2 regions of the Arhodomonas sp. KWT2 genome follow, and region 1 is predicted to be linked to the other one. Evidence: predicted binding sites of a transcription regulator. Region 1 holds the regulator's gene; the other holds the start of a gene.
What was found. The regulator FNR, encoded in region 1, switches genes on or off when oxygen is low (the NO sensors DNR and NnrR bind a similar motif). The targets are predictions, from matches to a motif close to TTGATNTANATCAA.
Positions count from the first base shown of each region.

Region 1 (14,225 bases):
CCAGGTGCGTCGTCGCCGCGAGTGCTCCACCTGCGGCGAGCGCTTCACCACCTACGAGACCGCGGAGCTGCTGATGCCGCGGGTGGTCAAGCGCGACGGTTCGCGCGTGCCCTTCTCGGATGAGAAGCTGCGCACGGGCCTGTCCCGCGCCCTGGAGAAGCGCCCGGTCGCCACCGAGGCGATCGAGGCGGCGATCAACCGGATCCGCAAGCGCATCCAGTCCACCGGCGAGCGCGAGGTGCCGGCGAGCCGTATCGGCGACTGGGTGATGGAGGAGCTCCGCGAGCTCGATCAGGTCGCCTACGTGCGTTTCGCCTCGGTGTACCGCAGCTTCGAGGACGTCAGTGCCTTCCGCGAGGTCATCGAGGGGCTGGAGAAGCGCTCGGCGGACACGGGCGACGGCGACAATGACCGGCGGGAGTGAGCCGGGCCCGGGCAGCTTCTCCGCGACGGACCACGCCCTCATGGCGCGGGCGATCCGGCTCGCGCGCCGGGGCCTGTACACCACGGACCCGAATCCCCGTGTCGGCTGCGTGATCGCCCGGGCGGGCGAGATCGTCGGCGAGGGCTGGCACGAACGCGCCGGCGGGCCCCATGCCGAGGTCCACGCCCTGCGCGCGGCGGGGGCCGCGGCACACGGCGCCACGGCCTATGTCACCCTGGAGCCCTGTGCCCACCACGGCCGCACCCCGCCCTGCGCGGACGCGCTCGCGGAGGCCGGCGTGGCGCGGGTGGTGGTCGCGGGCACGGACCCCAACCCGGCGGTGGCCGGCGGCGGGCTCGAGCGCCTGCGAGGTGCCGGCGTGGATGTCGCCGCCGGACTGATGGCGGCGCAGGCGCGGGGACTGAACCCGGGCTTCCTCCGGCGCATGGCCGAAGGCATGCCCTGGGTCCGGGTGAAGCTTGCCGCGAGCCTGGACGGCCGCACCGCGATGGCCTCCGGCGAGAGCCGATGGATCACCGGGGCCCCGGCCCGGCGTGACGTCCATCGCTGGCGGGCACGCAGCAGCGCCATGCTCACGGGGATCGGCACGGTGCTCGCCGACGACCCGGCGCTCACCGTCCGTGACGTCGATGCGCCGGTGGTGCAGCCGGCGCGCTACGTGATCGACCCGTCCCTGCGCCTGCCGGAGACGGCCCGTCTGGTCACCGACGGTGGCGGCGTGACGGTGTTCTGCAGCTGGCCGGACGACGCCCGGGTGGCGTCGCTGGAGGCCGCCGGTGCCCGCGTGGTACCGCTGCCGCCGGACCCGGAGGGGCGCCCCGTGCTGACCGCCGTGCTCGCCGCCATGGCGCGGGACGGGGTCAACGAGGTGATGGTGGAGGCGGGGCCGACCCTGGCCGGCGCGGTGGTCGCCGCCGGCCTCGCCGACGAGCTGATCGTCTACTATGCGCCGCACCTGATGGGCGATGCCGCCCGCGGTCTGCTCGTGCTGCCAGAACTCGAGGCTATGGCGGACAGAATCCCGTTGCGGGTGACGGACCGCCGTCAGGTGGGCGATGATCTGAGGCTGGTGCTCGCGCCGGCGGGAGAGGGCTGAGAAGGATGTTTACCGGGATCGTGCAGTGCCTCGGCCGCGTCGGCGGCCAGACCGCCGTGGACGGCGGTCGCCGGCTGACCATCGAGGCCCCGGAGCTCGGCCTCGCGGAGGTCGGTATCGGAGACAGCATCGCGGTCAACGGCTGCTGCCTCACCGCGGTGCGCATCGACGGCCCGCGCTTCGAGGCGGACGTCTCCTCCGAGAGCCTGGAGCGCACGACCCTGGGTGGGCTGCGCACCGGCGACCCGGTGAATCTGGAGAAGGCGCTGACGCTCGCCACGCCGCTGGGCGGGCACCTGGTCAGCGGCCACGTGGACGGGCTCGGTGAGGTGGTCTGGCGCCGCCCGGAGGGACGCTCGGAGCGCTGGCGCTTCCGCGCGCCGGAGCGCCTGGCCCGCTACATCGCCGAGAAGGGCTCCATCTGCATCGACGGCGTGAGCCTCACGGTCAACGCGGTAGCGGGCGCGGAGTTCGAGCTCAACCTGGTGCCGCACACCACCGCGGTCACCACCCTCGGCGGGCGGGCCGCCGGCGACACCGTGAACCTGGAAGTGGACATCATCGCGCGCTATCTGGAACGCCTGATGAGCGGCGGCGGGGCGGACGGCGACGGCGGCATCACCCGGGCGTTCCTCGCCCGTCACGGCTTCGGCGGCTGACGGCGCGCCCACGGGATCGGAGAACGACATCAATGGCCTTCAACAGCACCGAAGAGATCATCGACGAGCTGCGCCAGGGGCGCATGGTCGTGATCATGGACGACGAGGACCGGGAGAACGAGGGCGACCTGCTCATGCCCGCGTCCATGGTCCGCCCGGACGACATCAACTTCATGGCACGCTACGGCCGCGGACTGATCTGCCTGACGCTGACCCGCGAGCGCTGCGAGCAGCTGCGCCTCCCGCTGATGGTCAACGACAACGGCGACCAGCACGGCACCAATTTCACGCTCTCCATCGAGGCGGCACGGGGGGTGACCACCGGCATCTCCGCGGCCGACCGCGCCCGCACCGTCCAGGCGGCGGTTGCGCCCCAGGCGCGCCCGGAGGACATCGTCCAGCCGGGGCACATCTTTCCGGTCATGGCCCAGCCCGGCGGGGTGCTCACGCGTGCCGGCCACACGGAGGCGGGCTGCGATCTTGCGCGCCTCGCCGGCTTCGAGCCGGCCGCGGTGATCGTCGAGGTCCTCAACGAGGACGGCACCATGGCGCGGCGCGACGACCTCATGGCCTTCGCCCGCGAGCACGGGATCAAGATCGGCACCATCGCGGACCTCATCGCCTACCGGGTGCGCAACGAGCGCACGGTCGAGCGGGTCGCCGACTGCGAGCTGCCCACGAGCCACGGGCGCTTCCACCTGTACGCCTACCAGGACGTGGTCGACGGGGCGCTGCACTTCGCGCTGGTGCGCGGGCGTCCGCGCCCGGAGGACCCGGTGCTCGTGCGCGTGCACATCCAGAACACCCTCTCCGACCTCTTCGACGCGACCGGCCTGGAGCAGAGCTGGCCCTTGCGCCCGGCGCTGGAGCAGCTCGGCGAGGAGGAGACGGCGGTGGTGGTGATGCTGCGCCGTCCCAGTGACGCCACCGACGTGCTCGCGCGCATGCGCGACTACCAGCGCCTGCAGGCGGGCCAGATCGACGAGACCCAGGGCGGCCGCGCCGAGGGCGAGGCCAGCCAGGACCTGCGCACCTACGGCGTCGGCGCGCAGATCCTCACCGATCTCGGTGTGCGCCGCATGCGCGTGCTCTCCTCGCCGAAGCGGATGCACGGCCTCTCCGGGTTCGGCATGGAGGTCGTCGAGTACATCGAGCCCGAACGCTAGCCCCAGGACTGCAACCAAGCCATCATCCCTGACAGCCAGGTCCGGACCCAATGAACACGATAGAAGGTGACTTCACCGCGCGTGACGCCCGTATCGCCCTGGTGGCGACGCGCTTCAACGCATTCATCGTCGACCGCCTCGTCGAGGGCGCGAACGACTGCCTCACCCGGCACGGCGTGGACGACGCCGGCATCGACCTGGTGCGCGTGCCCGGTGCCTGGGAGCTGCCGCTGGCGGCCCAGCGCCTGGCCGGGGCCGGGCGCTACGACGCCATCGTGGCGCTCGGCTGCGTAATCCGCGGCGGCACGCCGCACTTCGATTACGTCGCCGGCGAGTGCACCAAGGGCCTCGCCCAGGTGCAGATGGGTGCGGATGTGCCAGTGGCGTTCGGCGTGCTCACCACCGACACCATCGAGCAGGCCATCGAGCGCGCTGGCACCAAGGCCGGCAACAAGGGCGCGGAGGCGGCCATGTCCGTGCTCGAGATGATCAGCCTGCTGCGGCGGCTCGACTGAGGACGCAGATGACCCCAACCCCGCGTTACGAGGACTATCGCCGGCGCAGCCGGGCCCGCCGGCGTGCGCTGCAGGCGCTCTACCAGTGGCAGGTCGCCGGCCAGGACATCGCCTCCATCGAGAAGCAGTTCCTCGAGGATTACCGCATGGGCCGCACGGACCTGGAGTACTTCTCCGTGCTCCTCCACGGCGTCCCGGCCTCGGCCTCGCGCCTGGATGCGGCGCTCGAGGGGCACCTGGACCGCCCGTTCCGCACCCTCGACCCCGTGGAGAAGGCGATCCTGCGCCTGGGGGCCTACGAGCTGCTGGAGCGCATGGAGGTACCCTACCGGGTGGTGCTCAACGAGGCGGTGGAGCTCGCCAAGGCGTTCGGCGCCGAGCAGAGCCACCGCTTCATCAACGGCGTGCTCGACCGCGTCGGCCACGACAGCGCGTTGCGCCGCGCCGAGCTCGGCGCCGGGGAAGGCTGATGGCCCTGCCCGAGCCCGCGCCGCGCCGTCGCCTGCACCGCCGCCGCATCGAGCTGGACGGCTTCCGCCGCGAGGACGGCCTCTGGGAGATCGAGGCCCGACTCACGGACGTCAAGGACGGCGCTTTCCGGCTGCGCTTCCGCGGCGAGCTCGCGCCCGGCGAGCCGGTGCACGACATGGCGCTGCGCGTCACCCTGGACGACGACCTCACCATCCGCGAGGTCGCCGCGAGCATGGACGCGACCCCGTTCCCGGACTGCCCCGGCGCGACCGCTGCCTTCCAGTCGCTGGTGGGCGTGCGCATCGGCCCCGGCTGGATGAAGGCGGTTCGCTCACGCATCGGGAGCGTCGAGGGCTGCACCCACCTCTTCGAGCTGCTGCGCCCGATCGCCACCACCGCCTACCAGACCATCCATCCGCCGCCGGACAGCGACGGTCGCCCGATGCTCATGAACAGCTGCCACGGCTGGCGTGCCGGCGGTGAGGCCATCGCCACCCTCTACCCCGAGTGGTTCCGGCCGGAGCAGGGATGAGCCTCTCGGAGTTCGCGCTGATCGAGCGGTTCTTCACCGGCCTGGGGGCCGAGCGCGGCGACGTGACCCTGGGCTGCGGCGACGATGCCGCCCTGGTCGAGGTCGGCGGCACGACCCTCGCGCTGGCCGTGGACACCATGATCGAGGACGTCCACTTCCCCGCCGACGCCCCGCCGGCGAGCATCGGCCACAAGCTGCTGGCCGTGAACCTCAGCGACCTGGCGGCGATGGGCGCGGAGCCTGCCTGGGCGCTGCTGGCGCTGACCCTGCCGGCGGTGGACGAGAACTGGCTCACCGCCATGCGCGGCGGGCTGGACGCGCTCGCGCGGACCCACGGCCTGGCGCTCATCGGCGGCGACACCACGCGGGGCGAGCGGCTGACGGCATCGCTGTTCGTCGGCGGGCCGGTGGACAATCCCCTGCGCCGTGACGGCGCCCGCCCCGGCGACGTCCTGTGGGTCTCGGGGTGGCCCGGCGAGGCCGCCGCGGGGCTGGCCTGCTGGCAGGCCGGCGAGCGCGGAGACGACGTGGCCCCCCTGATCGAGCGGCTCCACCGGCCGACCCCCCGGATCGCCCTCGGGCGGGCACTGCGCGGGCTCGCCACCGCCGCGGTGGACGTCTCCGACGGGCTGCTTGCCGATGCCGCCCACCTGTGCGAGCGCAGTGGGGTGGCGGCGACGGTGCGTGCCGCCGACGTCCCGCTGTCACCCGCGCTGGCCGCGCGCGGCGGGGCCGCGCTGGACTACGCCCTCAGCGGCGGCGACGACTACGAGCTGCTGTTCACCGCGCCGGCGGACGCCGGCGAGGCCCTACGGCGTCGTGCGGCGGATGCCGGCGTGGCGGTGACGCCCGTTGGCGTGATTACCGCCGGTGCCGCGGCCGTGACCCTCGTCGGTGCGGACGGCGCGCCGCTTGCCGCGGGGCGCACCGGCTACCGGCACTTCGACGGGACCGGCGAATGAGCGCGGGGTTTCGTCTCGCCGATCCGCGCCAGTTCCTCGCCCTGGGATTCGGGTCCGGCCTGCTCCCGCGGGCCCCGGGCACCGCCGGTACGGTTGTTGCGGCGCCCCTGGTCTGGGCCCTCGGCCTGCTGCCGGCGTGGGCCTATGCCACGGTGCTCGCGGCGGCCTTCGTCATCGGCTGCTGGATCTGCGGTGTCACCGCCCGTGCGGTGGGCGTCGACGACCATCCCGCCATCGTCTGGGACGAGTTCGTGGGGCTGGCCGCCACCCTGGCGCTGGCACCGCAGAGCCCCGCCGTGGTGGCGGCGGGTGTGGTGGCCTTCCGCGTCTTCGACATCGTCAAGCCCTGGCCCATCCGGGTGTTCGACCGGCGCCTGCACGGGGGCTTCGGCATCATGCTGGACGACGTCCTCGCCGCCGTGCCGGCCGCGGTCTGCCTGCACCTCGCGCTGGCCCTGCTGGGCTGAAACGGTGCGGTGCGTCTTACAGCCGTTCCGGATGTATTGTTCAGGTCTCAGAGCCCCGCAGCTCCCTTCGGGCTCGCCTGTCTGCGCCCGTGCGCGGCGTTGCGCTTCGCTCATGTAGCGCCGCTACACATCGCTCAGCGCGCCTTGCCACGAGTGCAGACAGGCAAGCTGAGGCCTGACAATACCCCCAGAACGGGCTGTGCTCCGCCGTGGGTGATGTCGTATGCTGATGATGAACAACCAAGGACTGCCACTCACCCAGGGTGCGACATGAGCGACCAGCCCAACCCCGGCGAGTTCCGGGTGGCGCGGCTGCGCAGTGCCTGCAACGATTGCGGGCTCGTGCAGCTGTGCCTGCCGGTGAGCCTTGAGACCGAGGACGTCGACCGGCTCGACCAGATCGTGCAGCCACGCCGGCCCATCAAGCGTCACGAGCACCTCTACCGAACCGGCGACGGTTTCGGCGCGATCTACGTCGTGCGCACCGGCGCGTTGAAGACGTACACGCTCTCCGAGAGCGGCGAGGAGCAGATCATGGGCTTCCACCTACCCGGCGAGGTGGTGGGGCTCGACGCCATCAACGAGGGCAGCCACCCCTGTGGTGCCCAGGCGCTGGAGACCACCACGGTCTGCGAGGTGCCGTTCGAGCGTCTGGAGGCATTGTCGACGCGTATCCCGGGCCTGCAGCGCCAGCTCCTGCGGCTGATGAGCAAGGAGATCTTCTCGGATCATGAGATGCTCCATGCGCTGGCCAACCGCAGCGCCGAGGAGCGGCTCGCCATCGTGCTGCTGAGCCTGTCCAAGCGGTTCGCGCGCCGCGGCCTGTCACCGTGGCGGTTCCGGCTGCCGATGTCGCGTTCCGAGCTCAGCAACTATCTGGGTGTGGCGCCGGAGACCATGAGCCGGTTGTTCCGCCGCTTCCAGGAGCGGGGCTGGATCGCCAGTCACGGCAAAGAGCTGTCGCTGGAGGACGTGCGCACGCTCCGGCATCTTGCCGGGCAGTCCCGCAACGAGGCGCCTGATCGGGACGTGCGCTCCGGCAGGGGGTGAGTACAGGTCCCGGGTGCCGGGCGGGCGCCGCGGCACCCGCCCTGCCTGCGTTCAGGTCTCGCCGCGCATGTAGTGGCGCTCGGCGTGCACGAGGGCCCGGTGCCAGTGCAGCACCGTCTCGTTATCCGGGAAGCGGGCCACGAGCTTCGCCGTTTCCCGGTTGAGCCGGGAGATCTTCGCTTCCTTGACCTCCTCGTTCGGTGTCGCCTGGGCGGCGACCCAGTTCTCCCGCAGCTGGGCGATGCGGGCGTCCAGACCTTCAAGCCCCGACATGCCGGCCACCCCGGCCAGCAGTGCCATGGTGACGAGGGCACTGATCACTGTGCGTTTCATTGCCTGCGCTCCTCCCCTTGCGTCGTCACCCGCCCCGCCTGCAAGGACAACCCCATCGGCGCCTGGGTTCCGTGTCGGCGATCACATCATCCCCGTTTGCAGACGAGCGGCCTCGGACATCATCTCGAAGGACCAGGGCGGGTCGAACACGATCTCCACGGACACGTCCTCCACGGTGGGCACCTGCAGGACCTTTTCGCGTACGTCGTAGGCGAGGATGTCGCCCATGCCGCAGCCGGGGGCGGTGAGCGTCATCTCGATGGCCACCGAGCGGCTGCCGTCGTCGCGGCGCGACACCTGGCAGGTGTAGACGAGGCCGAGCTCGACGATATTGATCGGGATCTCGGGGTCGTAGCAGCGTCGCATCTGGTCCCAGACGAGCTGCTCGACGTCCGCGTCCGAGGCGTCGTCCGGCAGCTCGGGGGCCGCCTCCGGCTCCTTGCCGATGGCGTCCGCGTCCTTGCCGTCGATACGGAAGAGGTTGCCCTGGATGTAGACGGTGTAGCTGCCGCCGAGGGCCTGGGTGATCATGCCCTCGGCACCCTTCGGGATCACGCCGGTGTCGCCGGAGGGGATCAGCGCGGCGTCGCAGTCGCGCTCGAAGACCACGGGTTCGTTGGGTTGCGCCTGCATGACGGCCTCCGCTACCTGAAACTGGACTGGTTTGGTCGGAATTCTATCACCCAGCGTGCGGGTATGCAGAATCCGCTCCGGCCATCAGTCCGTCGTAGTCCAGGGGGTCGCGTACCGCGGCGAGCCGTCGCAGCAGAGTCCCGCGCAGGCGCAGACGGTGATCCCGCGGGTGCAGCGCGATGCGCACCGGTCCCGGCCAGCGGCCGAACACGGCGTCCAGGGTGCCCAGCGCCGCCGCCCGCGCGGGCGTATCCGCCTCGAAACCGATGACCGGTAGCCGCCGCCGCCGACCGGTGCGCAGATCATGCACGGCGGTGAGGGTCTCCAGGTAGCGGAAACCGAGGTCGGCGAGCCCCGTGGGACGGATCGGGCCCAGGGCCCAGGCCGGCGGGACGTACAGGGCCGGGCGGCCGAGGTCGTTGTCCGCGAACCACGTGCGGCAGCGGCGGACCAGCGCACGTATCCCCGCGGCGTCCAGGGCCAGGTGCTCGGCGGCCTGGCGCGAGAGCGCCGCGGCGTGCAGGCGGTGATAGCAGCCCCGGACAGCCGTGGCGCGGTGGTGCCAGCCGTGGCCGGCGAGGACGTGTCCGCGTGCGCGCCATTCGCGAAGCCGGGCGAGCCCGTCGGGGGGCCAGTCACGCCCCGGCACGACCAGCAGGGTCACCGGGGCGATGTCGTGGTGCGCCAGCAGGCTGAGCTGCTCGCGCACCGGCGCCAGGGTCTCCGGCATCACGTCGTGGATCGAGACTACGGCCCGCACGGGCCCGCTCCCGGGGCGATCACGGCCAGCCAGTCCGCCACCGTCTGCGCCTGCAGTCGCGAGACCGCCGCCCGGGCCTCCCGGGTGCGGTGGCGGAGCACGGCCGGCGCCATGCCGTCGAGTCGTCGCAGGGCGGCCGTCAGGTCCTCATGCTCAGCGATAGGGTGGAGACCGGGGGCGAGCTCGGCGCGGTCGCGAATGCCGCAGCCGGCGGAGACCACCGCCGGGCGCTCCCGGGCGAGGGCCTCCAGGGCAACGGTGCCGAAGGCCTCGAGCCGTGATGGCAGGGCGAGCGCGTCGTGGTCGTCCAGTGCGGCGGCCACCGCCTCGCGCGGGAGCCAGCCGAGGTAGTCGAGGTTGGGGAGGGCCGCGGCGTCGGCCTCCACCCGGGTGCGAAGCGGTCCCTCGCCGGCGATGGAAAACCGGATGCCCGGCAGTGCACGGGCCGCCGCCAGCACCTCGGGCAGCGATTTCTCCGCGGCCAGGCGGCCGACGAAGAGCACGGCCTCGAGCCGGCCACTCGCTGGCCGGACGGGCCTGTTCAGGAACGGCGGGCCGAGGGGGGTGCCCGTCACCCGCACGGCCGGCGCGCCGTCGGCCGCCGCCAGTGTCCGCATCCCCTCCGAGACCGCCATGACCGCATCGGCGCGGCGCAGCAGGTGGCGGTTGCAGGCACGCAGGCCCAGCCGCCCCGCCGTGCCGCGGAGCGCCCCCCAGTAGAGTCGTCCCAGGGCGGCATAATGGGTATGCATGCCGAACACCACCCGGGCGCCGAGCCGGCGGGCGGCGCGGGCGCCGAGGAGACCGTAGGGGCCGGGCGTGGCGATCACCACGGTCTCCGGCGCGATCTCCGCGAGGCGCCGGGCGAGGGCCCTCGGATCGGGGACGCCGACCCGCTGGGAGCGGTCGCCGGGCAGTGGCACCGACAGCCACTCGCGCAGACCGTTACCGGTGTCCGGGCCGATGGTGGTGATCGTATCGAGGTGCGGGGCGAGGGCGTCGCTGAGGTCCTGGTAGTAGGTGCCGACGCCGTTGCGCCCGGCACCGGCGTCGGTGACCACGGCCACGCGCGGCCGCGCGGCGGTAACGGGCACCGCGCTCATGCCGTTCTCCGGCGATCGGTCAGCTCGTGCGCGGGGATCGGGACGGTCGCCGTGTAGTCGAACCGTCGTGCCGCGGGTGAGAGCGTGGCCGTGAACGCGTCGCCGTCACCGGCGTCGTGCCGGTGGCGGGAGCAGTGGGTGCGTGCCTGTCCGTCCAGCGCGTCGAGGCGGGCCTCGAACGCCGGTGCCAGCGGCAGGGACAGGATCGTGTAGATCCGGTGTACACTCGCCGCCAGCCGCGTGCGCTGGGCGGGCAGCGGCAGGAACACCGCCGTGCCGGGCGCGGTACGGCCCAGCGCCGCGAACAGGTGATCGTAGTAGCCGGCGAAACGGGCCGCCAGCCGGGCGTTGAACGCCCCGGAGTCGTAATCGCCGTGGCAGACGCGCAGCGACGGCTCCAGGCAGCTGAGCTGGGAGGACAGGGCCCGGGCCGGCTCGCGCACGCAGGCGATGATACGGGCGTCCGGGAACAGCGTGAGCAGCGTGTCGGTCAGGGGCGCGAAGGCGGCGTTCTTCGACAGCAGCCGCCGGCCGTCACCCCGGGCATGGAGGTGGCGGCGCAGACAGTCCCGGTAGAAGCCGCCGAGCGCCGCGCGTTCGTCCCGGTCCAGGGCCTCCCCGAAGGCCGCGAAGCGCCACAGCCAGCCGGCATCCGGGAACGGCACCACCAGCACGAAGCACCACAGCACCGGCAGCAGTACCAGGTAGTCCTCCTCCGGTGCGTCCGCGCGTACCGGATGGGTGTCGTCCAGTCCGGCGAACAGCCGGCGCTCGGCCAGCCGGCGCAGCCGTACCAGCGGTGCGCCGAGGCCGCGGTCCAGGCGGCCCACCGCCGCCCAGAAGCGGCACCACGTCACCGACACCCCGAACACGCATTCCCAGGCCCGGAAGGTGGTGAACTGGCCGTCCTCGGCGAGGGCCGCGTGCAGCGCAGTGGTGCCGCTGCGCGGCACGCCGAGGATGAACACCGGCGACGTCACCGGCGTGCGCCGGTAGCCGCGGAACAGGACCTCGTCGAGGGCCAGCCCGACGGTGTGATAGAGCCAGAATGGCGGAAACGCCAGCAGCAGGGCGCCGCGGGTGAGCAGGTGCCGCGGGCGGGGGCGCACGATCGCGCCGGGCCGCAGGCTCGTGGCCACGAGGGTGGCGTAGCGGCGCAGCGCGCGGCGCATCAGCCACAGGGTGGGGTTGGTGTCGGGCCGGATCATCGCCGGCAAGCATGCGCGCCGGTGCCGCCTCGCGCCATCACGTTGTATGACGCAGCGGTGACGATTCGATGACGATGCGGGGCGCGGACAAAGAATCGCCCCGCGGGATGCACGGGGCGAAGGAGGGGAGAGAGCCTGGTTGCGCCAATCGGCCACAGGGCCGATTGTCCGCCTCAGGCCGCGGCGGACTTGCCCTGACCCGTCGTGCTCTTGCCGCGACGCGTCCGGGTCCGACGGGCGGAGCCGCCGGCGGACTCGGCCAGCGCGCGGCCCATGCCGGCGAAGGCCTCGAGGTCGTCGGTCACGCGGCGGCCGAAGCGCGACGCGATATCCTGCTGACGACCGACGTAGTCCTGCAGGCTGGCGGCGTCGTGCACCGCGCTGGCCGCCCGGAGCTGCTCGACGCCGAGGCCGACATAGGTCCGCGCGGACTCGATCTGGCGGCTGGCGGCCTTCTCGGCGTGGTCGATCGCCGTCTTCGCGAAGCGCCGGGCCGGCTCGCCCGCCTCGTTCATCTGGTCGAACATCTGCTTGATCATCTGCTCGTACATGGGAGCCTCCCACTGTCCGTTGCTGTTGCAGTGCAACATAGCAGTGGTTTTTGTGCATCGCAACATCCGTTGGGCGCCGCTCGTCGGCCGGGGTCTGGTATCGTTACGCGGTCCATCTACTTTCATGCGAAGGAGGCCCGAGATGGCGCGATCGTCCTGGCGTGTGGCCGTGCTCCCCGGCGACGGCATCGGCCCCGAGGTGATGCGGGAGACCGTGACGGCGCTGGAGCGCCTTGCCGGTTCCGGCGGCGTCGATCTCCAGATGGAGCGGTTCGACTGGCCCTCCACCGCCTGGCACCGGGATCACGGCGAGCTCTGGCCGGCCGACTGGCGTGAGCGCCTGGCGCGTTTCGATGCGATCCTCCTCGGCGCCCTCGGCGATCCCGGTCCGCGTGACGATCCACAGCGCTACTGGCTGCCGGACGCCGTCTCGCTGTCGCCGCTGCTCGATATCCGCAAGGGCTTCGACCAGTGGGCGTGCGAGCGCCCGGCGACCCTGCTCGACGGCGCGCCACAGTTCCTCGCCGACGAGCGGGCCCGCGACATCGACATGCTCGTGATCCGCGAGAACAGCGAGGGCGAGTACGTTGGCCAGGGCGGACGTCTTGCGCCGGGCACCGCCCACGAGATCGCCACCCAGGTGGAGGTCTTCTCGCGCCGGGGGACCGAGCGGATCATCCGCCACGCCTTCGAGCGCGCGCGGCTGCGCGCCGCCGAACGGGCCGAGGGCAAGCGCGGCGAGCGTCATTTCACCGCCGCCGACGGCAGCGACGCGCGGGCCCAGGTGTGCCTGGTGACCAAGCGCAACGCGCTGCGCCACTGGGGTGAGCTCTATTCGGAGGTGTTCGAGACGGTCGCCGCCGACTATCCCGACATCGCCACCCACCACGAGCTCGTCGACGCTGCGTGCATGAAGTTCGTCACCAGCCCCTGGGCCTTCGACGTGGTGGTCGCGAGCAACCTCCAGGGCGATATCCTCACGGACCTCGCCGCGGTGCTCTCCGGCGGCATGGGGGTGGCGCCGTCGTGCAACATCAACCCGTCGGACCGGAGCCAGCCGCCGATGTTCGAGCCCACCCACGGCAGCGGACCGGACATCGCCGGGCGCAACCTCGCGGGCCCGCAGGCGATGATGCTCACCGCCGCGATGATGCTGGACTGGATGGGCGAGGAGGACCCGGCGGCGGAGGAGGCGGGCCGGCGGCTGCGCGCAGCGGTCGCGGCGGACCTCGCCGAGCACGGCACGCGGGTGCGTCCCACCGACGAGGTCGGTGCGGCGGTGCTTGCGCGCCTGGATTGAAAGCGCGTAACCGCCCGGCGTAGTGTCGGGAGATCGTGGTCAACGACCGGCCCCGGACGGGCGCCGGCAGGCAGTGAGGAGGCATCAATGAGCGAACACGAAGGCCATCTCTCGCCGCTGCTCAAGCAGTCCAGCGGTGTCCTCGCCGAGCGCGGCGAGGGGGTGTATCTCTACGACGAGAGTGGCGAGCGCTACCTCGACTTCACCTCCGGCATCGGCGTGCTCAGCACCGGCCACTGCCACCCCAAGGTGGTGGAGGCGGCCCAGCGCCAGATCGGCCGGGTGGTCCATGCGCAGTACGCCATCGTCCGCCACCGGCCGATCCTGGAGCTCTCCGAGAAGCTCGGCGAGCTGATGCCCGGGGCGATCGACAGCTTCTTCTACGCCAACGCCGGCACCGAGGCGGTCGAGGCCTCTATCCGTCTCGCGCGCCAGGCGACGGGGCGGCCGAACATCATCGCCTTCCGGGGCTGCTTCCACGGCCGCACCATGGGCTCGCTGTCGACGACGAGCTCGAGCTCGCCCGTGCGCCAGGGCGTGCAGCCGATGATGGGCGGGGTCGCGTTTGCACCGTTCCCCGACACCTACTGGTACGGCTGGGACGAGGAAACCGCGGCCCAGTTCTGCCTCAAGGAGCTGGACTACGTCCTGCAGACCATCAGCGTGCCGAAGGAAACGGCGGCGATGCTGATCGAGCCCGTGCAGGGCGAGGCCGGGTACGTCCCCGCGAATACCACCTTCATGAAGGGGCTCCAAGAGCGCTGCCGGGAGCACGGCATCCTGTTCATCCTCGACGAGGTCCAGGCGGGCAACGGCCGTACCGGCAAGTACTGGGCGTTCGAGCACTTCGGCATCGAGCCGGACGTCGTGGTGACCGCCAAGGGCATCGCCAGCGGCTTCCCGCTGTCGGTGATGGGCGCGTCGGACGCGCTGATGGCCAAGGGCTGGATGGGCTCCCAGGGCGGCACCTACGG
Region 1 is NZ_JBHFPQ010000051.1:15,021-29,245, reverse strand. It holds gene nrdR (transcriptional regulator NrdR) at 1-424, shown strand, start outside; gene ribD (bifunctional diaminohydroxyphosphoribosylaminopyrimidine deaminase/5-amino-6-(5-phosphoribosylamino)uracil reductase RibD) at 408-1,541, shown strand; gene ACEZHJ_RS15630 (riboflavin synthase) at 1,547-2,200, shown strand; gene ribBA (bifunctional 3,4-dihydroxy-2-butanone-4-phosphate synthase/GTP cyclohydrolase II) at 2,233-3,366, shown strand; gene ribE (6,7-dimethyl-8-ribityllumazine synthase) at 3,417-3,881, shown strand; gene nusB (transcription antitermination factor NusB) at 3,890-4,351, shown strand; gene ACEZHJ_RS15610 (DUF2889 domain-containing protein) at 4,351-4,884, shown strand; gene thiL (thiamine-phosphate kinase) at 4,881-5,846, shown strand; gene ACEZHJ_RS15600 (phosphatidylglycerophosphatase A) at 5,843-6,313, shown strand; gene fnr (fumarate/nitrate reduction transcriptional regulator Fnr) at 6,584-7,363, shown strand; gene ACEZHJ_RS15590 (hypothetical protein) at 7,415-7,696, opposite strand; gene sufT (putative Fe-S cluster assembly protein SufT) at 7,778-8,329, opposite strand; gene ACEZHJ_RS15580 (polysaccharide deacetylase family protein) at 8,376-9,089, opposite strand; gene ACEZHJ_RS15575 (glycosyltransferase) at 9,077-10,192, opposite strand; gene ACEZHJ_RS15570 (sulfotransferase) at 10,189-11,400, opposite strand; gene ACEZHJ_RS15565 (phasin family protein) at 11,574-11,951, opposite strand; gene ACEZHJ_RS15560 (isocitrate/isopropylmalate dehydrogenase family protein) at 12,094-13,251, shown strand; gene ACEZHJ_RS15555 (aspartate aminotransferase family protein) at 13,339-14,225, shown strand, end outside.

Region 2 (14,225 bases), on a different contig from region 1:
GGCGGCAGACGCCGGAGTGCCGCCACGAAGGCCTCGGCGGTCACGCCCTCGGCGGGGAAGGCCTCGACCACGTCGATGATCTGGCGCCCGTCCATCCACTCGCGCAGCTCGTCGCGGGCGTCCTCGCCCAGCAGGCGCCGGAGCCCGTCAGCGCCGGCGATCTCCGCCCAGCGTTCCAGGAACGGGCGGGTGAGGGTGGTGATCTCGTAGTCGCGCTGCAGGGTCTCCCGCAGCGTCTCGCCGCCCTCCAGGGCGGCATCGCCGTCCAGGCCGGTGGCGGCGAGCAGCTCGTCCACCACCCGCGGATCGTTCAGGGGCACCACGCCGATGGCGTCGCCGGGCTCGAAGGTCAGCCCGGAGCCTTCCAGCGAGAGCTCTATGTGGCGGGTCTCCTTGTCCGAGCCGCGGCCGTTGAGAACGACGCTGTCCAGGATCTCCGCGGGAAACGGGTTCTTCTTGCTCCATGCCGCGGTGCCGCCGCCGCGGGCCTCGGCCATGGGGATGACGTTGCTCGCCGCCGGCGCGCTTGCGCCGGTGAGCTCGGCGAAGCGGTCCAGGGCGGCGTCGACCCAGGCGGAGGCGTCGTCGTCGTAGTCGACGTCGCAGTCGACGCGCTCGAGCACGCGCTCGGCGCCGAGGGCCTCGAGGCGGGTGTCGAAGTCCCGGCCGGTCTGGCAGAAGTTCTCGTAGCTGGAGTCGCCGAGGGCGAGCACGGCGAAGCGGGCGTCGGCGAGCTTGGGTGCCTTGCGGCCGTTTACCAGCTCGTGGACGGCCTCGGCGGTGTCCGGCGGGTCGCCTTCGCCGTGGGTGCTCACGACGACCATGAGGTTGGCGGCCGCCTTGAGGTCCTTCTTGCCGAAGTCCGCCATGTCGGCGAGGCGGGCGGCGAAGCCGCGGGCCTCCGCGCGCTCGACCGCGAGCTCGGCGATGCCCTCGGCGTTGCCGGTCTGGCTGCCATAGAGGACGGTGATCTCCGGCAGCGCCTCGCCCGCGGGTGCGGTGCGCGCGCCGGACTCGGCATTGGCGGCGGGGCTGGCCGTGGACAGGCCTGCCAGGTAGCCGCTCAGCCAGGTCATCTGGTCGTCGCGCAGGGAGGCGATAAGCGCGTTGAGCTGCTCGGCCTGCTCGGCGCTGAGCGGGCTGTTAGTCTCGAGTAAGGGGCCTTGCGCCATGCTGTCGTCCTCCGCTGGATCCCTCTTGGCGAGCTGGCGGACAGCATAGACCGGCGCTGTTTAGATCGAAAAAGTATAAATCTTTATGTGTTTATGCATTAACAGATTGTTGAACGGCCCGGAACACCTTCCGGCGGGGCCTGTGCCCGTCACGCCCGGCGTGATCCGCCGCGCGGCGTGCCGCCGGAGGGAGCGGTGCGTTGCTGACGGCGCATGTGCGAATCGAGCTCGCGGCGGAGGTTTTCTTCGAAAGAGCGGGCGTCGAGCTCGGCGTCGACCCGCTGTTGCAGCGCCTGGAGCTCTTCGATGCTCAGCCCGTCGAGATCGATCTGCGGCCGGGCGGCGCGGGGGGAGTTACTGGTCGCGGTCATGGCAGGTTCGTGGGGCCTCCCTGGAGGTGCTGGTCACGCATGGGGTCACTGGCGCGGACGCGCGCCGGCGGGGGCCGGCTGTCCGGTTGTCCCGGGTTATCGGGGCGCCTGAGCCGCGTTTCAAGCGGCGCTCACCGGCTGTTGAACTTGTCGGCGAGGCGCTGGAGCTTGCGCTCCTGCACGTTCTGCTGCCCGTCCCCGCGCTTGCGGGACTTGCGCGCCTGCCGACGGCGTTCGGCGGCACGCGCCTTCTGCTCGTCGCGCCGGGTGCGCGCGTGGGCCACGGCCTCCTCGGTGACGGCACCGGCATCGGCGCCGTCGAGGCCGACGCGACGATGACCGGCGATGATCGCCTCGAGGTAGGCGGGCGAATGGGTATAACGCGCCAGGGCCTGCTTGAGCAGCCAGTTGGGCGTTTCGTCGAGCTCCCCGTCGGCGTCGAGATCGGCCCGCAGCGCCTCCTGGATGCCGATGGCGAGCGGGCGCACATGGTCGCGCTCGCGGCTCAGGGCATTCGGATGACGGTCGATCAGCACTTCGAGGAAGTCGCGCGCGCGCTCGGCGCGGCGGCGTTTCTGGTTGGGGGTATTGGACATGGGTTCTCGGGCCTATCCGCGCGCGTGCTCTGCCGGCAACGTTCGATTTTTGCGAAGCATACTGCACCCGCGCCGCCGGGCATAGTCCCGCGTCGCAGGGGGCGCCGCTGCCGGTGTGTGTCTGGCACGGCGCAAGCCGTGCGGTGTAGCCTTGCGCTACACAATCAGAAATGTTTCCGGGGCGGTCTTTCCCCGGCAGCGGTGCCGCCGGCGCGCCGGCGGATCGGATTTTCCTGCTGTTGGATGACTTAAGGAGAGGGGACTAATGCGTAAGCAACTCTGGGCGGCGGCCGGTGCGGTCGCCATGGCGGTGGCCCTGACGGGCTGCAACACCAACCCGGTGCTCGGCGGTGCGTCGTCGACGGTCACGGGTTCGGGGGGCGCGGCGGGGGCGCAGAACGCCTCCAAGGACCTCGTTCGCTGCAGCCGGCCGATCGGTACCGCCGCGCTGTACGAGGGCAACTACAATGGCCTGCGTGACGCCGGCCTGCAGAGTCCGCTGCCGCTGATCCGGGTGATGATGGCCCAGAGCGGCTGCTTCAAGGTGGTCGAGCGGGGCCAGGCCTCGCAGGCGCTGCGCGAGGAGCGCCGGCTCGCCCAGAGCGGCGAGCTGCAGTCCGGCAGCAACATGGGCAAGGGCCAGATGGCCGCGGCGGACTTCATCCTCACGCCCAACGTGGCGTTCAAGGACCCGGACTCCGGCGGCGGCTTCGGCGGTCTCGGTGCGCTGCTGCCCGGCGTCGCGGGCGCTATCGCCGGTGGCGTGAAGACCGAGAACCTGGAGGCGCAGACCACGCTGCTGCTCACCAATATCCGTACCGGCGTGCAGGAGGCCGCGGCCACCGGCACGGCGAAGAAGACGGACGTGAGCTTCGGCGGCTTCGGCTGGGCCAGTGGCGTGGCCGGTGGTGGCGGCTCCTACCAGGACACGGAGATCGGCAAGATCGTGATTGCCGCCTTCGTCGACGCCCACAACAACCTGGTCAGCCAGATGCGCGCGATCCAGCCCAGCTCCCAGCGCCAGGACAAGGGCGTCTATGTCACCGCGGCGGCGCTGAATCTGCGCTCCGGGCCGAACGGTTCGGCGCCGGTGATCACCACCCTCGCCGAGGGTACGCCGGTGGTGCCGACCGGCGAGCGTGAGGGGGCATGGTGGCAGGTTCAGGTGCAGAACAGCGGCCGCAACGGCTGGGTGCACTCCGACTACGTCACGCGGCAGTAGCCGCCGCTCGCCGGCAGCAAGCCGGTGATTCTCCCTCCGCCGGTGCGGTCCCCGGATCGCACCGGCGGGCTTGTGTTAGGGGGGTGGCGAACGCATATCATTGAACAAACCCGATGCGCTCAACCCCAGGTGACGCTGATGAATCGCGACCACTCGATCCCCAAGCAGCAGCTAAAGCGCATGCTGGAGGACGCCCCGTTCGAGCACATGACCAGCAGTGTCCATGTCCTCGACGGCGACCAGCGTGACGAGCGCCATGAGCTTGCGGGCGTATCCATCTATTCCAACGCCCAGGGCTGGATGGCGCAGGTCAACTGGCGCGCCGTGGTGGACAGCGACGAGGTCACCCTGCGCGTGGGTGACTCCGAGAGCGGCGAGCGTGCCTACGAGCTGCGTGACGAACAGCGCATGCGTGTCAGCGTGGAGGACGAGGGCGGCTCACCGGTCAGTGACGACGAGGTCTCCGCCATCGTCGCGCAGTCCCCCCTGGCGAAAAGCTGGGAGCAGGACGTGGTAGGGGTGCTCAAGGAGACCCGCGAGCGCCAGGCCACCGTCCACTGACCGTCCCCGAGCCGGGGCGGCCCGCTCCCGGGTCGTCCCGACGTCCCCGCCGCCTCCCACGCCGGCCGTCTAGCGCAGCCCCTGATTCACCGCCCATACCGCGGCCTGGACCCGGGATTTCAGCCCGAGCTTGCGCAGCAGGTTCTTCACGTGGACCTTCACGGTGCCCTCGCTGACATCCAGCCGCCGGGCGATGAGCTTGTTGCTGAGCCCCTGGGCGATGCCGCCGAGGACCTCGCGCTCGCGGGAGGTGAGCTCGGCGAGCCGCGCGCTGTCGTGGTCGCGGCCGCCGGTGATGGCGGTGGCCAGCAGCCGGGTGAGCCGGTCGCTGAGCACGAGCTTGCCGGTGGCCGCCTCGCGGATGCGCTCGAGCATGTCCTCCGGCTCCATATCCTTGAGCAGGTAGCCGTCCGCGCCGTCGCGCAGGGCGGCCATGACGTCGTCCTCGCTGTCGGAGACGGTGAGCATGATCACCCGTGCATGGCGGTCGTGCTCACGCAGCGCGCGCAGGGTGGCGAGGCCGTCCATGCCCTCCATCTGCAGGTCCAGCAGGACCAGGTCCGGCTCGTGCTCGCAGGCCAGACGCACGGCGGTCTCGCCGTCCGCCGCCTCGCCCACGCACTTCAGGCTGGGGTCCATCTCCAGGAGCTGGCGCACGCCCCGGCGGAACAGCGGATGGTCGTCGACGATGAGTACCCGCGTGAGCTCGTCGTTCATTCGTTCACTCCCGGTCCGGGCCCACCGCGGCGCAGGGCGGGCTGAAAGGCAAGTCGTACCACGGTACCGCCTTCGGGGGCGTTTCCGAAGGTGATCTCCCCGCCGAGCCCGCGGGCGCGCTCCTGCATGATGGTGGTGCCGTAGTGGTTCCTCCGGTGTGGCTCCGGGGGCATACCGGTACCGTCGTCGGTCACGGTGACCACGATCCGGTCGCCCTCCGGGCAGAGCCGCACGCGGGCGTGGCGGGCGTTGGCGTGCTGGACGACGTTGGCGAGGGCCTCACGCACGATCTGCACGGTGTGCAGCTCCTCGTTGGGGGTGAGCATGCCGTCGGAGACCCGGTGATCCAGGGTGATGCCGATGCCGCCACGGTCGGCGAATTCGTCGACCGCGGCGGTCAGGGCCTGTTCCAGGCCGCCCTCGCCGAGGCGCAGGCGGAAGGTGCTCAGCAGCTGGCGCAGCTGCTGGTAGGCACTGCTGAGGCCCTCGCGGATCTCGGCGAGGATCGCCGCCGCCGCCGGGCGGTCCACCGGGTCGCCGCGGAGCTGGGCCTCCAGCCGGGCGGTCTGGATCTTGAGGTACGACAGTGCCTGGGCGAGGGAGTCGTGGAGCTCCCGGGCGATCACCGCCCGTTCGTCCATCAGTGCGAGCCGGCGCCGGTCGGCCTCGCGGCGCTGGCGACCCAGGGCGGTGGCGATGTGGCCGGCCACCGTCTCGCACAGGCGCAGCTGCCAGTCGGGCAGGGCATTGCCGCCCGGGGGGCGCACCAGCAGGGCGCCGTGGTGGTCATCGCCCTCCGCCAGCGGCACGGCGAGCACGCCGTCCCCCACCAGGCAGGCGCCGCCCGGCGCCGGTAGTGCGTCCGCCGCGGGGCAGGGCGGGGCATCGACGGCCCCGGATCCGTCGGCGGCGACGATACGGCGAGAGCCGCCCCCGCCGGTGAGACACAGCGCCAGTGGCCCCACGCCGAGGGCGGTTTCCAGGCGGGCGAGGACATCGGCGTAGTCCGCGTCCCGGTCGGCGTGCTGGCTCAGCCGCCGGGCGGTGTCGTAGAGCACCTGCAGCGCGCGGTTGCTCTCCTCCAGGCGTGCCGTCTTGTAGCGCACGCGCTCCTCGAGGTTGCCGTACATGGCCTGCAGGTTGGCGGCCATACGGTTGAACGTGCGCGATATCAGGCCGATCTCGTCGTCGCCCCGATAGCTGGTGCGCGCGCCGAGGTCGCCCCGGCGCGCCGCCTCGACCACGCGGACGAGCTCGCGCAGCGGCGGTACGACGTCGGTGAGGATGCGGTACATGCTGAAGAACACCAGCGCGATGGTGACGAACAGGCTCAGGCCCTGGGCCAGGCGCAGGAGCTGGATCTTCTTCTCCGCCTCCTGCTGGAGCAGCCGCACCATGCTGTCCAGGCGGCCCACGTAGCCCCGGGCCTGGGCCAGGTAGCGCTGGCGGCCTGCGGCGTCGCCGGTCACCTCCGGGGCGAGCTCGTCGTCCCAGCGCCGGTGCACGCGGTGATAGGTCTCGGTCAGCGGGTGTGTGGATTCGTCCGGGATCACACCGGTGAGCGCCGGCGCCTCCAGCGTCTCGCGGAACTCGCGGACGTACTCGCGCAGGCGTTCGTCCGGGGCGTCGGCGCGGAGGGCATCGGCCAGGCGGTAGGTCTGCATGCGCAGGGTGCCCGCGATGTTGATCGCCGCGGCGTCACCCTTGGCCGTCTCCGCGATGATGATAGAGGTGAGCATGCTCACGATCGCCAGCGTCGATATGGCCGTCATCGCCAGTCCCACGCGCACCAGCAGCGAGCGGCGGGAGAGTGACCCGAGGGGCCACGAGCCGTCCGTCTCTACCTCCAATGAACCGCTCCCTTCATCCGTTCTACCCATAAAGTGGTATTCCAGAGGGTTTTTCACCTGAAGTAACAGTGACTTGGCATGCTATTCCGGGATACCCAGTAATATATATGTAACTGATTTTCCGGGAATATTGGAGATTCATGATTGACCTGGATCAAGGGGCGCCCGCCTTCACGAGCCCACGCTGACACCCAGTCAATCATTCCCCTCGTGTCAGGGAGGCTGCCATGAAGAACCTGGAAGGCGTAACGAGGCCCGATCAGTATCGGGCGCTGACGCTGAGCACCGTCGCGTTCACCGTGTGCTTCGCGGTGTGGACGATTTTTTCGGTCCTCGGGGTGAAGATCAAGCAGGAGCTCGGGCTCAACGAGACCGAGTTCGGTATCCTGATCGCGACGCCGGTGCTCACCGGCTCCATCAGCCGGATCTTTCTCGGTATCTGGACCGAGCAGTACGGCGGCCGGCGGGTGTTCAGCATCCTCATGCTCGTTACCGCGGTGTGCGTGTTCCTGCTCTCCTACGTGCACACCTACTGGATGTTCCTGATCGCCGCCCTCGGTGTGGGCCTGGCCGGCGGCTCGTTCATCGTGGGTATCGCCTACACCTCCTACTGGTTCGAGAAGGAGCGCCAGGGCACGGCACTGGGGATCTTCGGCGCGGGTAACGTGGGTGCGGCGGTGACCAACTTCGGTGCCCCGTTCCTGCTGGTCGCCCTCGGCTGGGAGCGCACCGCGGAGGTCTACGCGGTGATCCTGGCGATCATGGCGGTTGTGTTCTGGGTGCTCACCAAGGAGGACCCGATGACCGTGGCCCGGCGGAAGGCCGGTGCCCGGGGCACCTCCGCGCTCACCCAGCTCGAGCCCCTGCGTTACGTGCAGGTGTGGCGCTTCGCGCTGTACTACTTCTTCGTCTTCGGCGGCTTCGTCGCCCTGGCCTCCTATCTGCCGCGTTACTACGTCGGCGCCTACGGGCTCAGCATCGGCGTCGCCGGCACGCTCGCCGCGCTGTACTCGCTGCCCGCCAGCGTCTTCCGTGCCCTCGGCGGCTATCTCTCCGACCGCCTGGGGGCGCGCACGGTGATGTACCTCACCTTCATCGCCTCGCTGGTGTGCCTGTTCCTGCTCGCCTATCCGGAGACCCGCTACGTGGTCGAGGGCAAGAACGGCCCGATCGCGTTCAGCCTGGCCATGCCGCTGTGGGGTGTGGTGACGATCACCGTGCTGCTCGGCTTCTTCATGTCCCTGGGCAAGGCCGCGGTCTACAAGCACATCCCGGTCTACTACCCCGACCACGTCGGCTCCGTCGGCGGTCTGGTGGGGATGATCGGCGGTCTTGGCGGCTTCTTCCTGCCCATCCTCTTCGGGATCGTGCTCGACCTCACCGGCGTGTGGACCAGCTCCTACATGGTGCTGTTCGTGCTGGTCGCGGTGATGCTCATCTGGATGCACGTGGCGATCCGCCGCATGGAGCGCCGGCGCATTCCCGAGCTCTCCGAGGAGCGCTACCGCTACCTCCCGGAGATCCAGGAGCAGGGTGAGGCCGGACACGGTCAGTCCGCGTCGGCCTCCACCCCCGAGCACGGCGGCTCGGGCGCCGGGGCCCGCGCCTGAAAGAAAACACGGCGGCCGGGGTGAGCGCCCCGGCCGCTGCAAGCAACCATCGGGAGTTATCGACCATGGCCATCAATAACACGGCAAACAAGGGCGGGCACCAGGGCCGGGTGCTCACCGACTGGCGCCCCGAGGACGCCGAGTTCTGGGAGCGCGAGGGCAAGGCCGTCGCCACACGTAACCTCTGGATCTCCATCCCCTGCCTGCTGCTGGCCTTCTGCGTGTGGATGGTCTGGAGCGCGGTGGCGACGCGGCTGAACAACATCGGCTTCACCCTGACCACCAATGAGCTGTTCTGGCTCACGGCGCTGCCGGGGCTCTCCGGCGCGACCCTGCGCATCTTCTACAGCTTCATGGTGCCGATCTTCGGCGGCCGCCGCTGGACGGCGATCTCCACGGCCTCGCTGGCGTTGCCGGCGCTGTGGATGGGCGTGGCCGTGCAGGACCCGGGCACCACCTTCTGGGAGTTTGCCGCGATTGCGCTGCTGTGCGGTTTCGGCGGCGGCAACTTCGCCTCCAGCATGGCGAACATCAGCTTTTTCTACCCCAAGAGCCAGCAGGGCACCGCCCTCGGCCTCAACGCCGGTCTCGGCAACCTGGGCGTGTCGGTGATGCAGTTCGTGGTGCCGGCGGTGATCACCACCGGCTCGCTGTCGTTCATGTTCGGTTCCTACCAGACCCTCGCGGACGGCGGCCGGCTGTGGCTGCAGAACGCCGGGCTGGTGTGGGTGCCGTTCATCGTGCTGTTCACCGTGATCGCGTGGTTCGGGATGAACGACGTGGCCTCGGCGCGGGCCTCGTTCCGTGACCAGGCCGTGATCTTCCGGCGCAAGCACCAGTGGCTGATGAGCTGGCTCTACATCGCCACCTTCGGCAGCTTCATCGGCTACTCCGCCGGCTTCCCCATGCTCATCAAGACCCAGTTCCCCGACGTCGACCCGCTGCAGTACGCCTTCCTCGGGCCGATGGTGGGTGCGCTCATCCGCCCCGTGGGTGGCTGGATGGCCGACAAGATCGGCGGTGCACGGGTCACGCTGTGGAACTTCGTGGTGATGATCGCCGCGGTCTTCGGGGTGGTCTACTTCCTGCCGGTGATGGGCACCGCGGGCAACTTCTGGGGCTTCTTCCTGGCCTTCATGGTGCTGTTCGTGACCACCGGCGTGGGCAACGGCTCCACCTTCCGGATGATCCCGATCATCTTCCACACCCAGCACGGGCGCTGGAGCGAGGGCAAGGACGAGGCCGCACGGGCCCAGGCCGTGAAGGACGCCAACAAGGAGTCGGCGGCGACGCTGGGCTTCAGCTCGGCGCTGGCGGCCTACGGTGCCTTCTTCATCCCCAAGGCGTACGGCACGTCCATCGCCCTGACCGGCGGTCCGACCGCCGCCCTGTACGCCTTTGTCGCGTACTACGTCACCTGCGTCGTCGTGACGTGGTGGTTCTACGAGCGTCACGACGCGGAGATCCCCTGCTGAGCACGGTCCCTGCCGGAGGCCCGCCCCCAGAGCGGGTCCCGGCCGGCCCCGATGACGACAGACAACGCTTGAACGAGGCCCGACCATGAGTCACTTTCTCGACCGCCTGATGTTCTTCCGCAAGGTCCAGGACCAGTTTGCGGACGGCCACGGCCAGACCACCTACGAGGACCGCTCGTGGGAGAAGGCCTACCGCCAGCGCTGGCAGCACGACAAGATCGTGCGCTCCACCCACGGGGTGAACTGCACCGGCGCCTGCTCCTGGAAGATCTACGTCAAGGACGGCCTGGTCACCTGGGAGACCCAGCAGACCGACTATCCGCGCACCCGTCCCGACCTGCCCAACCACGAGCCCCGGGGCTGTCCGCGCGGGGCGAGCTATTCCTGGTACATCTACTCGGCGAACCGGCTGAAGTACCCCATGATCCGTGGCCGGCTGCTGCGGGCATGGCGTGAGGCGCGTGCCGAGCACAATGACCCGGTGGACGCCTGGGCGGCACTGACCTCGGACCCCGAGCGCGTACGCGATTACCAGTCCGTGCGCGGGCTCGGCGGGCTGGTGCGTGCCGACTGGGACGAGGTCACCGAGCTCATCGCCGCGGCCAACATCCACACCATCAAGCGTTACGGGCCGGACCGCATCGCCGGGTTCTCGCCGATCCCGGCCATGTCCATGCTCTCCTACGCCGCGGGCACGCGTTACCTCTCGCTGCTCGGCGGCGTGTGCCTGTCGTTCTACGACTGGTACTGCGACCTGCCGCCGGCGTCGCCGATGACCTGGGGCGAGCAGACCGACGTGCCCGAGTCCGCGGACTGGTACAACTCGAAGTTCATCATGATGTGGGGCTCCAACGTGCCGCAGACGCGCACCCCGGACGCCCACTTCATGACCGAGGCGCGCTACAACGGCACCAAGATGGTCACCGTCTCGCCGGACTACGCCGAGGCGACCAAGTTCGCCGACCGCTGGCTGGCGCCGAAGCAGGGCACCGACGCCGCACTGGCGATGGCCCTCGGCCACGTGATCCTGCGCGAATACCACCTCGACAATCCCAGCGACTATTTCGTCGACTACTGCCGGCGCTATACGGACATGCCCTTCCTGGTGCGCCTCGACGACAACGCCGGGCACACCGTGCCGGGACGCTTCCTGCGGGCGGCGGACTTCGCCGAGGCCCTGGGCGAGGACGGCAAGCCGGACTGGAAGACCGTCGCCTTCGACGAGGCCAGCGACGAGGTGGTCGTGCCCCAGGGCTCCGTCGGCTTCCGCTGGGACGAGAGCGGGCGCTGGAACCTGGAGCAGCGCGACGGCCAGGGCCGGGAGATCTCCCTGCGCCTGAGCCAGCTCGACAGCCGCGACGATGTCGCCACCGTCGCCTTCCCGTACTTCGGCGGCATCGCCCACGAGCACTTCAACAGCACCGAGCACCCGGACGTGCTCGAGCGCCGCGTGCCGGTGCGCCGCGTGACCCTGGCCAACGGCGAGACCGCCCGCGTGGCCACGGTCTACGACCTGATGATGGCCCACTACGGCCTCGACCGCGGCCTCGACGACGATGCCGTGGCCTCGAGCTACGACGACGATCTCCCCTACACCCCCGCGTGGCAGGAGCACATCACCGGCGTCGACCGCCGCGACGTGGTGCAGGTCGCCCGGGAGTTCGCGGAGACCGCCCACAAGACCAACGGCCGTTCCATGGTCATCCTCGGTGCCGGGCTCAACCACTGGTACCACATGGACATGAACTACCGCGGCATCATCAACATGCTGGTGATGTGCGGCTGCGTCGGCCAGAGCGGGGGCGGCTGGGCCCACTACGTGGGCCAGGAGAAGCTCCGTCCGCAGACCGGCTGGCTGCCGGTGGCCTTCGCCCTCGACTGGGCCCGGCCGCCGCGGCAGATGAACGGCACCTCGTTCTTCTACGCCCACACCGACCAGTGGCGCTACGAGCGGCTGCGCGTCGACGAGATCCTCTCGCCGCTGGCCGACGCCGACGACTGGCAGGGCAGCCTCATCGACTACAACGTCCGTGCCGAGCGCATGGGCTGGCTGCCGTCCGCGCCCCAGCTCGGGCGCAACCCCCTGGAGGTGGCCCGCGAGGCCATCGAGGCGGGCGAGGACCCCAAGGCCTACGTGGTCGAGCAGCTGCGCTCCGGGCGCCTGCACATGGCCTGCGAGGACCCGGACGACCCGGCAAACTACCCGCGCAACATGTTCGTGTGGCGCTCCAACCTGCTGGGCTCCAGCGGCAAGGGCCACGAGTACTTCCTGCGCCACCTGCTCGGCACCAGCGACGGCGTCCAGGCCGAGGACCTCCATGAGCTCGACGACGGCGAGAAGCCCGCGGAGGTCACCTGGCACGACGAGGCGCCGCGGGGCAAGCTCGACCTGCTGGTGACGCTGGACTTCCGCATGTCCACCACCTGCCTGTACTCCGACGTCGTTCTGCCCACGGCCACGTGGTACGAGAAGAACGACCTCAACACCTCGGACATGCACCCGTTCATCCACCCGCTCTCCGAGGCGGTGAACCCGGCGTGGGAGTCCCGCAGCGACTGGGACATCTACCGCGACCTGGCGAAGCGGTTCTCCGAGCTGGTGACCGGTCACCTCGGCGTGGAGAAGGACCTGGTCACGGTGCCGCTGCTCCACGACACCCCCGCGGAGCTCGCCCAGCCCTATGACGTTCAGGACTGGCGCAAGGGCGAGTGCGACCCGGTGCCCGGGCAGACCATGCCCAACATCGCCGTGGTCGAGCGCGACTACCCGGCGCTCTACGAGCGCTTCACCGCCCTCGGCCCGCTCATGGACCAGCTCGGCAACGGCGGCAAGGGCATCAGCTGGAACACCGAGGCGGAGGTCGAGTTCCTCGGCCGCCTCAACGGCCGCTGGCACGACGGCGAGCACCACAAGGGCCGGCCGAAGATGTACACCGCCATCGACGCCGCCGAGACGGTGATGAGCCTCGCCCCGGAGACCAACGGCCACGTCGCGGTCAAGGCCTGGGGGGCGCTGGAGCGGTTCACCGGCCGTGAGCACAGTCACCTGGCAGCGCACAAGGCAGACGAGTCGATCCGCTTCCGCGACATCGTCGCCCAGCCGCGCAAGATCATCTCCTCGCCCACCTGGTCGGGGATCGAGTCCGAGGAGGTCTGCTACAACGCCGGCTGGACCAACGTCCACCAGCTCATCCCCTGGCGCACGCTCACCGGCCGCCAGCAGCTCTACCAGGACCACGCGTGGATGCGGGCCTTCGGCGAGGGCTTCACCACCTACCGTCCGCCGGTGAACACGCGCACCGTCCGGCCGCTGCTGGGCGAGCGGGGCAACGGCAACCCCGAGCTGGTGCTCAACTGGATCACCCCGCACCAGAAGTGGGGCATCCACAGCACCTATTCGGACAACCTGCTCATGCTCACGCTCTCCCGCGGCGGGCCCATCGTGTGGATGTCGGAGGGTGACGCCAAGCGTGCCGGCATCGAGGACAACGACTGGATCGAGGTGTTCAACACCAACGGCGCGCTGGTCGCGCGGGCGGTGGTCTCCCAGCGCGTCCCGGACGGGATGACGATGATGTACCACGCCCAGGAGCGCATCGTGAACACCCCCGGATCGGAGATTACCGGCGCCCGCGGCGGCATCCACAACTCCGTGACCCGGGCGGTGCTCAAGCCCACCCACATGATCGGCGGCTACGCCCAGCAGAGCTGGGGCTTCAACTACTACGGCACGGTCGGCTCCAACCGCGACGAGTTCGTGATCGTCCGGCGGATGGACAAGGTGGACTGGCTGGAAGGCGACGACGAAAGCATTCTGGAACAGGAGTACACGCGATGAGGGTGCGCGCACAGATCGGCAAGGTACTCAACCTCGACAAGTGCATCGGCTGCCACACGTGCTCGGTGACCTGCAAGAACGTGTGGACCTCGCGCGAGGGTATGGAGTACGCCTGGTTCAACAATGTGGAGACCAAGCCCGGCATCGGTTATCCCAAGGACTGGGAGAACCAGGACCGCTGGCGGGGTGGCTGGCAGCGCACGGGCCGCGGTGACCGCGCGGGCATCCGCCCGCGCATCGGCGGCAAGTGGCGGGTGCTCGCCAATGTCTTCGCCAACCCGGACCTGCCGGAGATCGACGACTACTACGAGCCGTTCAACTTCGACTACCAGCGCCTGCACAACGCCCCGGAGTCGAAGGCCCAGCCGACGGCCAAGCCGTACTCGGCGATCACCGGCAAGCCCATGGACAAGATCGAGTGGGGGCCGAACTGGGAGGAGATCCTCGGCGGCGAGTTCGAGAAGCGCTCCCAGGACTACAACTTCCAGAACGTGCAGAAGGAGATCTACGGGCAGTTCGAGAACACCTTCATGATGTATCTGCCCCGTCTCTGCGAGCACTGCCTCAATCCCACGTGCGTGGCGAGCTGCCCGTCGGGGGCGATCTACAAGCGCGAGGAGGACGGCATCGTCCTGATCGACCAGGACAAGTGCCGGGGCTGGCGCATGTGCATCTCCGGCTGCCCGTACAAGAAGATTTACTACAACTGGCAGTCCGGGAAGTCGGAGAAGTGCACCTTCTGCTATCCGCGCATCGAGGCCGGCCAGCCCACGGTCTGCTCCGAGACCTGCGTGGGCCGCATCCGCTACCTCG
Region 2 is NZ_JBHFPQ010000043.1:70,412-84,636, reverse strand. It holds gene ACEZHJ_RS09705 (assimilatory sulfite reductase (NADPH) flavoprotein subunit) at 1-1,172, opposite strand, end outside; gene ACEZHJ_RS09700 (hypothetical protein) at 1,322-1,543, opposite strand; gene ACEZHJ_RS09695 (ProQ/FINO family protein) at 1,675-2,139, opposite strand; gene ACEZHJ_RS09690 (SH3 domain-containing protein) at 2,405-3,361, shown strand; gene ACEZHJ_RS09685 (hypothetical protein) at 3,500-3,922, shown strand; gene narL (two-component system response regulator NarL) at 3,992-4,639, opposite strand; gene ACEZHJ_RS09675 (type IV pili methyl-accepting chemotaxis transducer N-terminal domain-containing protein) at 4,636-6,489, opposite strand; gene ACEZHJ_RS09670 (nitrate/nitrite transporter) at 6,717-8,099, shown strand; gene ACEZHJ_RS09665 (NarK family nitrate/nitrite MFS transporter) at 8,165-9,574, shown strand; gene ACEZHJ_RS09660 (nitrate reductase subunit alpha) at 9,660-13,412, shown strand; gene narH (nitrate reductase subunit beta) at 13,409-14,225, shown strand, end outside.
Region 2: ACEZHJ_RS09670 (nitrate/nitrite transporter) is a predicted target of FNR. The motif match lies at 6,634-6,647, and genes of this name have one in related genera.